2 linked regions of the Posidoniimonas polymericola genome follow. The protein of the gene in region 1 binds, or shares a complex with, the protein of each later gene. Links are inferred from orthologs where the notes say so. Each region holds a gene or a part of one and is shown on either strand. Other genes may lie near its edges.

Region 1 (5,595 bases):
CCCACCGACGCGGCAAGCGGCGACTTCACTCTCGGCATCGCCACCACGAGCAGCACTGCCGAATCGACCCTGCCGACCGACTTCAGCTTCGGCCAGTCGATCCCTGTGTCGCTCAGCTTCGACTTCGACGCGGGCCTCGCGTCCGTCACTGCTGGCGGGAACACTGCCACTAGCACGTCCGTCTTCCTCGGCGAGACCTACGACTCGTTCGCACTTCGTCAGTCGGACTCGTCGAACAACGAGAGCATCATGGTCGACAACCTGATCGTCAGCGGCACGCTCGACGTCCCCGAGCCCGCCTCGATCGCCCTCGCCCTGCTGGGCGTGGTCGCGATTGGCGCGCGTCGTCGCAACGGCTAGCACGTTAGCGCCAGTCTGAAAGCTAATTGGCCGGCGGCCCGATCTCGGGTCGCCGGTTTTTTCATGCGCCCACTGATTGATTCAACCGCGACGGATCAAGCCGTCACACCACTCGTCGGCACGGTGCGACAGGAGCCGCAGGTCGGTCGTCAGCAGCACCTGCGGCCGCTCGCGTCGACCGTCGTCGCGGATCAGTCCCTGCAGGGTAATCGGCTGCTTGCCGGGCGTGAGGGTCTCGACCTCAAAGCGGCGGACCTGGACCCAGCCGGGCCGCTCGATGCCGATCAGCCGGGGGCGGCGGATCTTGGCGGCGTGCACCGCGCAGCCCATCCGGCGGAGCTCTGCCTGGATCGCCCGCTCGAGCGAGCGGTCGCCGATCCAGTGGGTCCACTTGTCGAGCAGGTGTTTGATCATACAGGCATCGTAGCGCGACCGGCGCCGAGCGGCGACTCGCCCGGCCACGCCATGCCTAGGTGCGGTCGTAGTTGCCGATGGCGTACAGGTGGGTGTCGGTGCGGATGATCCATTCGTCGTCGACGATGGCGGGCGTCGCGTGGAACTCGCCGTCGAGCTGGTTCTCGTGCAGCACCTTACCGCCGGCGTCCAGGCAGGTCGCGACGCCCTCCTTGCTGAACGCGAAGCAGCAATCGCCCACCTGCAGCAGCGACGCCGAGTAGTTGCCGCCGAGCCGCTTCTTCCAGAGCAGCTTCCCCGAATTGGCATCCAGGCACTGGAAGATCCCCTGGTCGCTGACCATCAGCAGCCGCCCCGCCATCAGCAGCGGCGAGGGCTGGTGGGGCGCCTGACGCTTGTACCGCCACCGCACCTGGTCGTCGTCGAGCTTGCCGCTCTCTCCCAACGGCAGGGCGAGCACCTCGTCGCCGGCGAACCCGCTGCAGTAGTAAATAGTGCGGCCGTCGGTGACCGGCCGCGGCACCAGCGAGAAGCCGGCCCCGTGGTCGTACCGCCACAGCTCCTCCCCGTCGCTCGGCCGGTAGGCGACGATCCACTGGGCGCCCGGGGCCACGAGCTGCACCTGGCCCGCGTGCTCGACCGCCAGCGGGGTCGCAAACGACTTGAGCACATCGGGGTTGGTGGCCCGGAACGGGGGCCGGTCCTGGCGCCAGACCTCGTTGCCGGATACGGGGTCGAGGGCCACGACAAACTGCTGGTCGGCGCCGTCGCAGACCAGAATCAGCTTCCCCTCGCACATCACTGGCGAGCTGCCGGCCCCGACATAGTGCTCAACGACGTAGGCCTTTTTCCACAGCACCTCGGCGGTCTGAGCGTCGAGGCAGGCCGTGCCGTTGCGGCCGAAGTGGCAGATCAAGTGGTCTCCTGACAAGCAGCAGGTGGGCGACGCGTAGCTGTTCTGGGCGTGGATCTTCTCCGGGCTCTCGATATCGAACAGCCGCACGCGGTGGACAATCTCCCCAGAATCACGCGAGACGCACACCGCCGACAACGCGACGCGGTCCACCGCGACCGTGCCCTGCTCGCCCGGCACTTCGGGCCCCTGCTGCTCAGCGGTGGTGACCCAGATGTGGTCGCCCAACACCACCGGCGACGACCAACCTCTACCAGGCAGGGGAGTCTTCCACCGCACACCTTCGCCCTCGCCCCACGCGAGCGGCGCACGGGTTGTCCGCACGCGGCCCTGCCCGTCGGGGCCCCGGAACTGCGGCCAGAGCACCTCGGCTGCGCTCGGCCCGGTCAGAACGACGACCAGCAGCAGTGTTCCCAGAATTCGCATCGCGGACCCCATTCAAGAGTGTTCTCTGCGTCCCGCCACCGCGGCAAACACCGCCGGTGTGAACCTGGGCGCCTTATAACGCCCCGGGACCACCCGGGACAGCAACCGTTATCTTTGACTGACCGCCACAATGCCAGCTCCCCGAGCAGCAACCTTTGCCCGCTTGGAGCAACCGACAGGCCGCAAGCGAGTTCCTGCGAAAAGATGCCTGGTGTTATTGACAGTCTACCGTGACCACCATAAACTCACCGATTCCCCGCGACACGCTGGGGACACTGGTGCTGTTTGAGAATTGACGCTTTTGCACCCGCAGCGGCCCTCTGAAGGCGATTGCCCGTCAGTGGAGCGGCTCCGGCAGCTAAACCCGATAGGTACGACCCGGTGGCATCTAGTCAAGAAGTAATCCGGATCCGCATGGAAGCCTACGACCACGCGGCCCTCGATCAGAGCGCGGCGGAGATTGTCGATACGGCCAAGCGGACGAACTCCATTGTTCATGGCCCTATCCCGCTGCCGACGCGGATCGAGCGTTACACGGTCCTCCGTGGCCCGCACGTAGACAAGAAATCTCGCCAGCAGTTCGAGATCCGCACGCATAAGCGTCTGATCGACATCGTGCAGGCGACCGCCAAGACGATCGAGGCGCTCAATAAGCTGAGCCTCCCTGCTGGCGTCGATATCAAGATCAAGGCGACCACCGCCTAAGAGCGATAATACTGGCTCACGCGCAACCAACCGCCCGGCGGCTGATTGCGAGCCGACGCCCGACACCGGGCAACCGATTAAGCTTCGCGTTAAAGAACGTGATGAATTCGTAGCGAAGTGGGCAGCGGCCAACCGCCGCCCACCTACCAAGAACCCAAACTGATTCGAGCAACCATTCAAGCGTAAGCATGACTGGAAGCCTGGCGAGTAAGCCGGGGCCTGGGTCGCAAGCACTGCTAGCAACCCTTGCCGCGTGTCTCTGGCCGGCGACTTGACCTCAAATCAACTCAGACGACGGAAGGCGTGGCGGCATGGCCGGTACGGAACAAGCTATTGGGATTCTCGGCCGTAAGGTTGGGATGACCCAGGTGTTCGACGAATCGGGGGCGGTAGTCCCCGTCACGGTTGTTCAGGCTGGTCCCTGCAGCGTGCTGCAGGTTCGCACCCCCGAGCGTGACGGCTACCAGGGCGTGCAACTCGGGTACCTCGACAAGCCCCGCCGTCTTGCCCGTCGCAGTGAGAGAGGTCACGTCGCTAAGCTCGACAGCAAGCGGTCCAAAAAGCGTTCCGCCGCCGGCGTCGCCGTGGTCGAGAAGGCCGGCTGCGAGCCGAAGCGTTGGGTCCGCGAGTTCCGCGGCGAGCCGGTCGGCCTAGAAGTCGGCGGCCAAGTCACCGTTGACGCCTTCGGCGAGATCGAGGCGGTCGACGTCACCGCGACCAGCAAGGGACGCGGCTTCTCGGGCGCTATGAAGCGTCACAACTTCTCTGGCCAGCGCGCCACCCACGGCGTCAAGAAGTGCCACCGCCACCTCGGCGGCACCGGCTGCAGCGCCTACCCGAGCCGCCTGTTCAAGGGCGTCAAGATGCCGGGTCAGTACGGCGCCGCCCGCTGCACCATCCTCAACCAGAAGGTGGTGAGCGTCGACCCCGAGAACAACCTGATCGTCATCCGCGGAGCCGTCCCCGGCCCGAACGGCGGTTACGTAGCGATCCGCAAGACCAACATATTGTAAGAAAAGGCAACCGCAACGCCGCCGTGTCAGCCTTGTCGCTGACCCCCGGCCGCCTGCCGCTGACAGCAACCAATCATGCCAAAACTCACTGTCCACGATCGTAAGGGCAATAAGGTCGGCACCTTGAATCTCGAGGTCGAGGACTTCGCGCCCAGCATCAACAAGCAGCTGCTGCACGATGCGGTCGTGATGTACCAGGCCAACCTTCGCCAAGGCTCGCACCAGACCAAGAGCCGTGCCGACGTGTCCGGGACGACCAAGAAGCTGTACCGCCAAAAGGGCACCGGCAACGCCCGCGCCGGCAGCCGCCGCAGCGGCGTGCGTCGCGGCGGTGGCCACATCTTCGCGATTAAGCCGCGCGACTACTCGTACCGCCTGCCGAAGAAGGCCCTCAGGCTCGCCACCCGCATGGCGCTCGCCTCGAAGGTGCAGGACGACGAGCTGATCATCATCGACGACCTCAAGTTCGACGCTCCCAAGACCAAGGACATGGCCCAGGTCATCAAGAACCTTGGCTGCGACGGCGGCTCGCTGCTGGTCACGACCGCCGAGCACGACGCCAACGTCTACAAGAGCGCCCGCAACATCGCTAAGGTGAGCGTCTCCCGGGCGAGCGACCTCAACGCCCTGAATCTGCTTTCGTCTCGCCGGGTGCTGGTCACCAAGGCCGCCATCGAGGCCCTCAAGGCCAACGCCAGCAGCAACGGCAAGGCGAACACCACTACCGACGGTGAGGAGTAAAGCATGCCACGGCATATCCCGCAGACCACCTCGCTCACGCTCGAACCGCACCAGGTCATCCTGCGTCCGCTGGTTACCGAGAAGGGCGTGCACCGCTCGAGCCGCAACAACGCGTACTCCTTCGAGGTCAGCCGGCTGGCGACCAAGGAAGACATCCGTCGCGCGGTCGAGGCCCTGTTCGACGTGAAGGTCGAAAAGGTCGCGACCCAGAACCGCAAGGGCAAGCTGCGGCGGACCAAGTTCCGCCTCGGCCGCACCAGCGACTGGAAGAAGGCAATCGTGACGCTCAACGAAGAGCACCGCATCGACTTCTTCTAGGCCGCGCCGCACAACCAACAGCCAACCGACCAACACAAAAACTTGACAGCCGATAGCTGACAGCCGCACGCTGGCAGCCTACAGCCGAAAGCCTCGCCATCATGGGCATCCGAAAATACAAGCCGACCTCCGCCGGCCGCCGCAACGCGTCGGTGAGCGATTTCAAGGAGCTGACCAAGGGCGCCAAGCCCGAGAAGTCGCTGCTGCGTCCGCTCACCAAGACCGGTGGCCGCAACAACCAGGGCAAGATCACCTGCCGCCACCGCGGCGGCGGCCACAAGCGTCGGTACCGCCTGATCGACTTCCGTCGCAACAAGGACGGCATGCTGGCGACCGTCGACTCGATCCAGTACGACCCGAACCGCTCCGCCCGTATCGCCCTGCTGGTGTACGCGGACGGCGAGCGCCGGTACATCATCGCACCGCACGGCCTGAAGGCCGGCGACCAGGTCCAGAGCGGCCCGGACGCCCCGGCGGCGGTCGGCAACTGCCTGCCGCTCAGCAAGATCCCGCTGGCGACTCAGGTGTACAACGTCGAGCTGCAGGCCGGACGCGGCGGCGTGCTTTGCCGCTCGGCCGGGACCAGCGCCACGCTGATGGCCCGCGAGGCCGGTTGGGCACAGATCTCGCTGCCGAGCGGTGAGATCCGCCGTATCCCGTCGACCTGCCGGGCGACCATCGGCTCCACCAGCAACCCGGACCACA
Region 2 (5,618 bases), on another replicon or contig:
GACATCTACGTGTCGCCGAGCCAGATCCGGCGGTTCAACCTCCGCAACGGCAACACGGTGGCCGGCGCCATCCGCCCGCCCAAGGAGAACGAGCGGTACTTCGCCCTGCTGCGGGTCGAGACCATCAACGACGAGGACCCGAACATGCTGTCGCGGAAGGTCTCGTTCGACGACCTGACGGCGTGCCACCCGGGCGAGCGGATCCGCATGGAGACCACCCCCGAGGAGGTTGATATGCGGGTGGTCGACATGATCGTGCCGATCGGGTTCGGCCAGCGTGGCCTGATCGTCAGCCCGCCCCGCGCCGGCAAGACGATCCTGATGCAGAAGATGGCCCGTTCGGTGCTCACAAACTACCCGGACGCCTACGTGATCATGCTGCTCATCGACGAGCGGCCCGAAGAGGTCACGGACATGGAGCGAGAGGTTAAGGGCCCCAACTGCGAGGTCATCAGCAGCACCTTCGACGAGCCCGCCGCCCGCCACGTGCAGGTCAGCGAGATGGTCATCGAGAAGGCCAAGCGGATGGTCGAGTACGGCAAGGACGTCGTGATCTTCCTGGACAGCATCACCCGGCTGGCCCGGGCGTGGAACTCCGAGTGCCCGTCGAGCGGCAAGGTGCTGTCCGGCGGCATCGACGCCAACGCGATGCAGCGTCCCAAGCGGTTCTTCGGCTCGGCCCGCAAGGTCGAAGAGGGGGGCTCGCTGACGATTGTCGCGACCGCGCTGGTCGACACCGGCAGCCGGATGGACGAGGTGATCTTCGAGGAGTTCAAGGGGACCGGCAACCAGGAGATCATGCTGGACCGGGCGTTGGTCGACAAGCGGATCTGGCCGGCCATCGACATCAACCGCTCCGGCACCCGGCGGGAGGAGATGCTGATGGACCCCGAGGAGTACCGCCGGGTCTGCCTGCTGCGTCGGGTCATCAACGAGCTGGCCCCGGCCGATGCGATGGACATGCTCACCAAGCGGCTCCTCAAGACCGGCAGCAACGCCGAATTCTTGATGAGCATGAAGGAAGCCTAGCGATTCTAGATTTCAGATTGCGGATTGAGTCGCAAGCGAACTCCAGAATCCCCCTCCCCGGCAGGGGGAGGGGCTAGGGGAGGGGGTTCGCCCTACATCAAGAGACAGCGTGCAAAAGGGAGCTAGCCGCCGAAGCAACCATCCAATCGTTTGTTATTTCGGAAGGCGAGCTGCTGTCACTCGACCCAGCACTACCGGTTTGGCGATCGCTGCAGGCCATGACCGCGGTCGATGAACTGCAGGGCTACACCATCGACATGTGGGAATGCCTGCACGACTGGCTGCAGGTGGTGCACAGGATCAACTCCGCGGATGGCTACCACCCTGACTATCTGTCACACCTTGACTGGCTGACGCCTGGTGGGGAGGTCATGGTGCTACCGAGGTCAAGGGCGCGCGAGTTGGCGACTACGATCAGGAAGAAGTCGCCAGGCGCGGGTGCTCGGTCCGGCTTGTTCGAATGTTATGGAATACACCTCGATCAAGATCGAGAATTCGAAGCAGCTGGGTTGGATTTCCTATCCCGACAGGCAACGCACTGTCTGGCGCCCACAGACTCCGTGCTAATATCGGCCCTTGAGTCAGGCCAATCACCCTCAATAAGCCAATGAACGTCATTACCCCCGTGGACGCACCCGACAACTGCCGCTTCGCGATTGTGGTCGCCGAGTGGAACAAGTCGATCACCCAGAAGCTGCTCGACGGCGCCGTGGCGACCTTCGCCGAACGGGGCGTGGCCGAGGACGCAGTGGATGTCGCGTGGGTGCCGGGGGCCTGGGAGATCCCGGTAATCACCCAGCGGCTGGCGGACACCTGCCGGTACGCAGGGATCCTGACGCTGGGGGCGGTGATCAAGGGCGACACCGTGCACGACCACTGGATCAACGCCGGTGTGACGGACGGCCTGATGCGGATTGGCATTGAGCACAGCCTGCCGGTGCTGTTCGGCGTATTGACCTGCGAGACGCTGGAGCAGGCAATCCAGCGGGCGGGCGGGAGCGTCGGCAACAAGGGCTCGGAGTGCGCCGAGGCGGCCCTTCACATGGCCGGCTTGCTGGCGGCCCTCCCAACGCGATAATAAGGGATTGCCCGCCACGTCGGCGGGCACCGCGTCGCCCCCGACCCCCGCACTCGGCCCCCTAGGCCGGCCCCTTTCCTATGTCCGTCCGCAGCCGCAGCCGCGAGGTCGCCCTTCAGATCCTGTTCGAGGACGAGCACAACTCGCGCGACTCGGTCGCCGAGCTGAAGGACTTCCTGCACGGGCGACTCAACAACCCCGATGCCGAGGCGTTCGCCCAGACGCTGATTCTGGGGGTCCGCCGCAACCGCGGCGAGATCGACCAGGAGATCGAGCGGATCGCCCAGAACTGGTCGCTCACCCGGATGGCGGCGACCGACCGCAACGTGCTGCGTCTGGGGGCCTTCGAGATCCTGTACGGCGACACGCCCTTCAAGGTGGCGGTCAACGAGGCGGTCGACCTCGCCAAGCGGTTTGGCAGCGAGAACTCGGCGCCGTTCGTCAACGGCATCCTCGACAAGATGAAGAAGTAAGCACGCGGGGGCGCCACCCCTGGCGGGGTGGGCCGCTGTTGGCTTGCGGCCTTTACCCTCTTCCCACCGACAACTCCTACTCAACGACTGCAATGGGCCTATTCGACAACTTCAAGAAGGGACTCAAGAAGACCGGCGACCTCTTGAAGACCGACATCCGGGACCTCTTCAAGAGCGAGGGCCGGCTGGTCGACGAGGAGTTCCTGGAAGATATCCGCGCGATCCTCTTCAAGACCGACATGGGCTACGACTCGGTCGAGGCCCTGGTCGCCGAGATCGCCCAGCAGTTCCGCGCCCGCGTGGTGCACCGTGAGGACCTGGTCGGCGCGCTGAAGGTCAAGCTGAAGGAGCTGATGGCGCAGCCGGAGTCGCCGATCGAGTTCGCCGACAGCGGTCCCACGGTGGTGATGGTGTGCGGCGTCAACGGCGCCGGCAAGACCACCTCGATCGCCAAGCTGACCCACCTGTTCAAGAGCCACGGCAAGAGCGTGATCCTCGGCGCCGGCGACACGTTCCGCGCGGCGGCGGTCGAGCAGCTCACGATCTGGGCCGACCGCCTGGGCGCGCAGATCGTCACCGGCGAACCCCAGAGCCACCCGGCCAGCGTCGCGTACCGCGCAGCAGAGCAGGCCGCCAAGGACGGCATCGACGTCTGCATCGTCGACACCGCGGGCCGCCTGCAGACGCAGCGGAACCTGATGGACGAGCTGACGAAGATCCGCCAGTCGATCGGCAAGCCGGTGCCCGGCGCTCCCCACGAGACCCTCCTGGTGCTTGACGCCACGACCGGGCAAAACGGCATCAGCCAGGCGAACAGCTTCGCCGAGGCCGCCGGCTGCACCGGACTGGTGCTCGCCAAACTCGACGGCACCGCGAAGGGCGGCGTGGTGGTCGCGATCCGCCAGCAGCTCGGCCTGCCGGTCAAGTACATCGGCGTCGGCGAGAAGCACGAGGACCTGGCGCCCTTCGTGCCCGACGAGTTCGTCGAGGCCCTGTTCGCCGACGTGATGAGCGCCGACGCCTAGCCCGCCGCACGACCGCCACAACCGGCTGCACGGGCGCCACCGTCCGTGTTTGAGCGGCCCGGAACCCTTCGCTGCGCCGCGTTGCTGCGCGCCCGGAGCGAGGATTCCCCTCATTCCGCCAGAGATGCTAGCAGGCGGACTGGCCGGGGCTCCGATACTCCTCCTCTAGCCGGTCTCGATCCTGAATCCGACCCCCCTGACTGGCCGGCTCCCTCCCCGCTTTCCTACCCGCGGAGCTTCCAGCAATGCCCTCCTTCCCCCCTCGCCAGGTCGCCCTGGCGACCGGCCTGATTGCCCTAACCGGCGTTGGGGCCTCGGCGAGTGACATCGCCCAGCCTCGATCGGTGAGGCCGTCGTCGTTCCAGTACGAACGGTACTACTCCGACGAGACCTCCCCCAGCGACGCCGTGCCGGCCCCGACGCCAGCGCCCCCAAGCAACGCGGCGCCGATCACCCCGGTTCCGGTCGCCCCCCCCAGCGCGGCCGAACCGTGCGACACATGCGTGCCGCGCTCGTGCAGCCGCCGTGACAGTCAGCCGTGGTCGCTCGGCGAGGCGGTCTGCGGCTGCGACCCGTGGATGGAGATTGGCGGCTGGACCCAGCTCGGCTACCACAGCGACTACACGCCCCTCTCGCGGCCCGGGGCCGGCAACCAGGGGCTGTCGTTCAACGACATGCCGCACCGCCTGAACCTCCACCAGCAGTGGCTCTACTTTGAACGGGTGGCCGACGGCTCGTGCGGGCTCGACTTCGGGTTCCGCTTCGACGTGATGTACGGCTCCGACGCGCAGAAGACCCAGGCGTTTGGGAACCCGGGCGCCGCCAACCGCTATTTCGGCAGCTGGGACGCGTCGCTCGACCACGGCGAGTACGGCTGGGCGATGCCGCAGCTGTACGGCGAGGTCGCCTTCGGCGACTGGTCGGTGATCGCGGGCCACTTCTTCACCTTGGTTGGGTACGAGGTCGTGACCGCGCCGGACAACTTCTTCTACAGCCACTCGCTGACGATGTTCAACAGCGAGCCGTTCGCCCATACGGGCGTGTTGGCTACCTACAGCGGGCTCGATGGGGTGACGCTGTACGGTGGCTGGACCGCCGGCTGGGACACCGGCTTCGACCAGGCCAACGGCGGCAGCAACTACCTGGGCGGCTTTAGCGGCGACATCGGCGACGACATCACCGTGACGTACATCTCGACAATCGGCAACTTTGGCGCCCGGTCTTCGGGCGGCAGCGGCTACTCGCACAGCATCGTGCTGGACTTCACCCTGACCGACAGCCTGAATTATGTGCTGCAGAGCGACTACGTTGACTACGTCGACCAGAGCGGTGCGGGCCTGAGCGACGACCAGCTGGGGATCAACCAGTACGTGTTCTACGACCTGAACGACTGCGTCGCCCTGGGGGCCCGCTTGGAGTGGTGGAAGAGCGACGGCGTTTCCTACTACGAGATGACCTACGGAATGAACTACCGCGTGAACTCCAACATGATATTGCGGCCTGAAATCCGACACGACTGGAGCCCGACTTCGGGCGCCTACGCAGACAACTCTGATCACCAAACGACTTTCGGCATCGACTGGATTCTCACCTACTAGGCGGCGCCACAAAGATTCACCAACGCAGAGCACGAAACTACTTCTAAGACGAACAACCCGGCTGACTGACCTCACAGACCCCCGGACGCGCTGCGTCCGGGGGTTCTTTGCGTTGGCGCCTACAGGTTGTGAGCGAATACGCCTAGCAACTCCCGGCGCAAAAAGCTGTGCCCAATGAGCAAGCTTCGTGTGCGCGCAAAGCCGGCGACATCAGGGGTTCGCGGCACGCGGCCCCCCCCGTTGGCGGGCCATCGAAAAAACCTAAACAACTCTCCACAAACGACTTACGACCTCGCGCACGCCGACGCCTGCTGTTCTGGCACAACCGTTGCTTTATCGCCTCGTCATAGCTAGCTATCCCTCCCCGGCCCAAGTGGGCCAAGCGTTTCAGCGACGTTGGTGGAAGACCGAGTTG

What was found. Proteins that work in one complex are often made in the same cells at the same time.
Region 2: the proteins of rpsJ (region 1) and nusB are in contact, whole or in part, in a solved structure (PDB 3D3B), measured with the Escherichia coli proteins. The link is inferred for Posidoniimonas polymericola from one-to-one orthologs.

What each region holds. Positions count from the first base shown.
Region 1 is NZ_SJPO01000009.1:31,335-36,929, forward strand. The notes cover bases 1,243-4,156. They hold rpsJ (30S ribosomal protein S10), read left to right. Parts: upstream 1,243-2,494; coding sequence 2,495-2,818; downstream 2,819-4,156. Other genes in these bases: Pla123a_RS17505 (outer membrane protein assembly factor BamB family protein), read right to left, coding at 1,243-2,113; rplC (50S ribosomal protein L3), read left to right, coding at 3,178-3,831; rplD (50S ribosomal protein L4), read left to right, coding at 3,907-4,156. Outside these bases: Pla123a_RS17495 (PEP-CTERM sorting domain-containing protein), read left to right, coding at 1-360; Pla123a_RS17500 (hypothetical protein), read right to left, coding at 442-774; more of Pla123a_RS17505, read right to left, coding at 830-1,242; more of rplD, read left to right, coding at 4,157-4,572; rplW (50S ribosomal protein L23), read left to right, coding at 4,576-4,890; rplB (50S ribosomal protein L2), read left to right, coding at 4,992-5,595. UniProt on the Escherichia coli protein: Involved in the binding of tRNA to the ribosomes. Part of the processive rRNA transcription and antitermination complex (rrnTAC). The complex forms an RNA-chaperone ring around the RNA exit tunnel of RNA polymerase (RNAP).
Region 2 is NZ_SJPO01000006.1:260,280-265,897, forward strand. The notes cover bases 947-3,883. They hold nusB (transcription antitermination factor NusB), read left to right. Parts: upstream 947-2,187; coding sequence 2,188-2,580; downstream 2,581-3,883. Other genes in these bases: rho (transcription termination factor Rho), read left to right, coding at 947-1,029; ribH (6,7-dimethyl-8-ribityllumazine synthase), read left to right, coding at 1,637-2,107; ftsY (signal recognition particle-docking protein FtsY), read left to right, coding at 2,673-3,605; Pla123a_RS13820 (outer membrane beta-barrel protein), read left to right, coding at 3,851-3,883. Outside these bases: more of rho, read left to right, coding at 1-946; more of Pla123a_RS13820, read left to right, coding at 3,884-5,203. UniProt on the Escherichia coli protein: Part of the processive rRNA transcription and antitermination complex (rrnTAC). The complex forms an RNA-chaperone ring around the RNA exit tunnel of RNA polymerase (RNAP).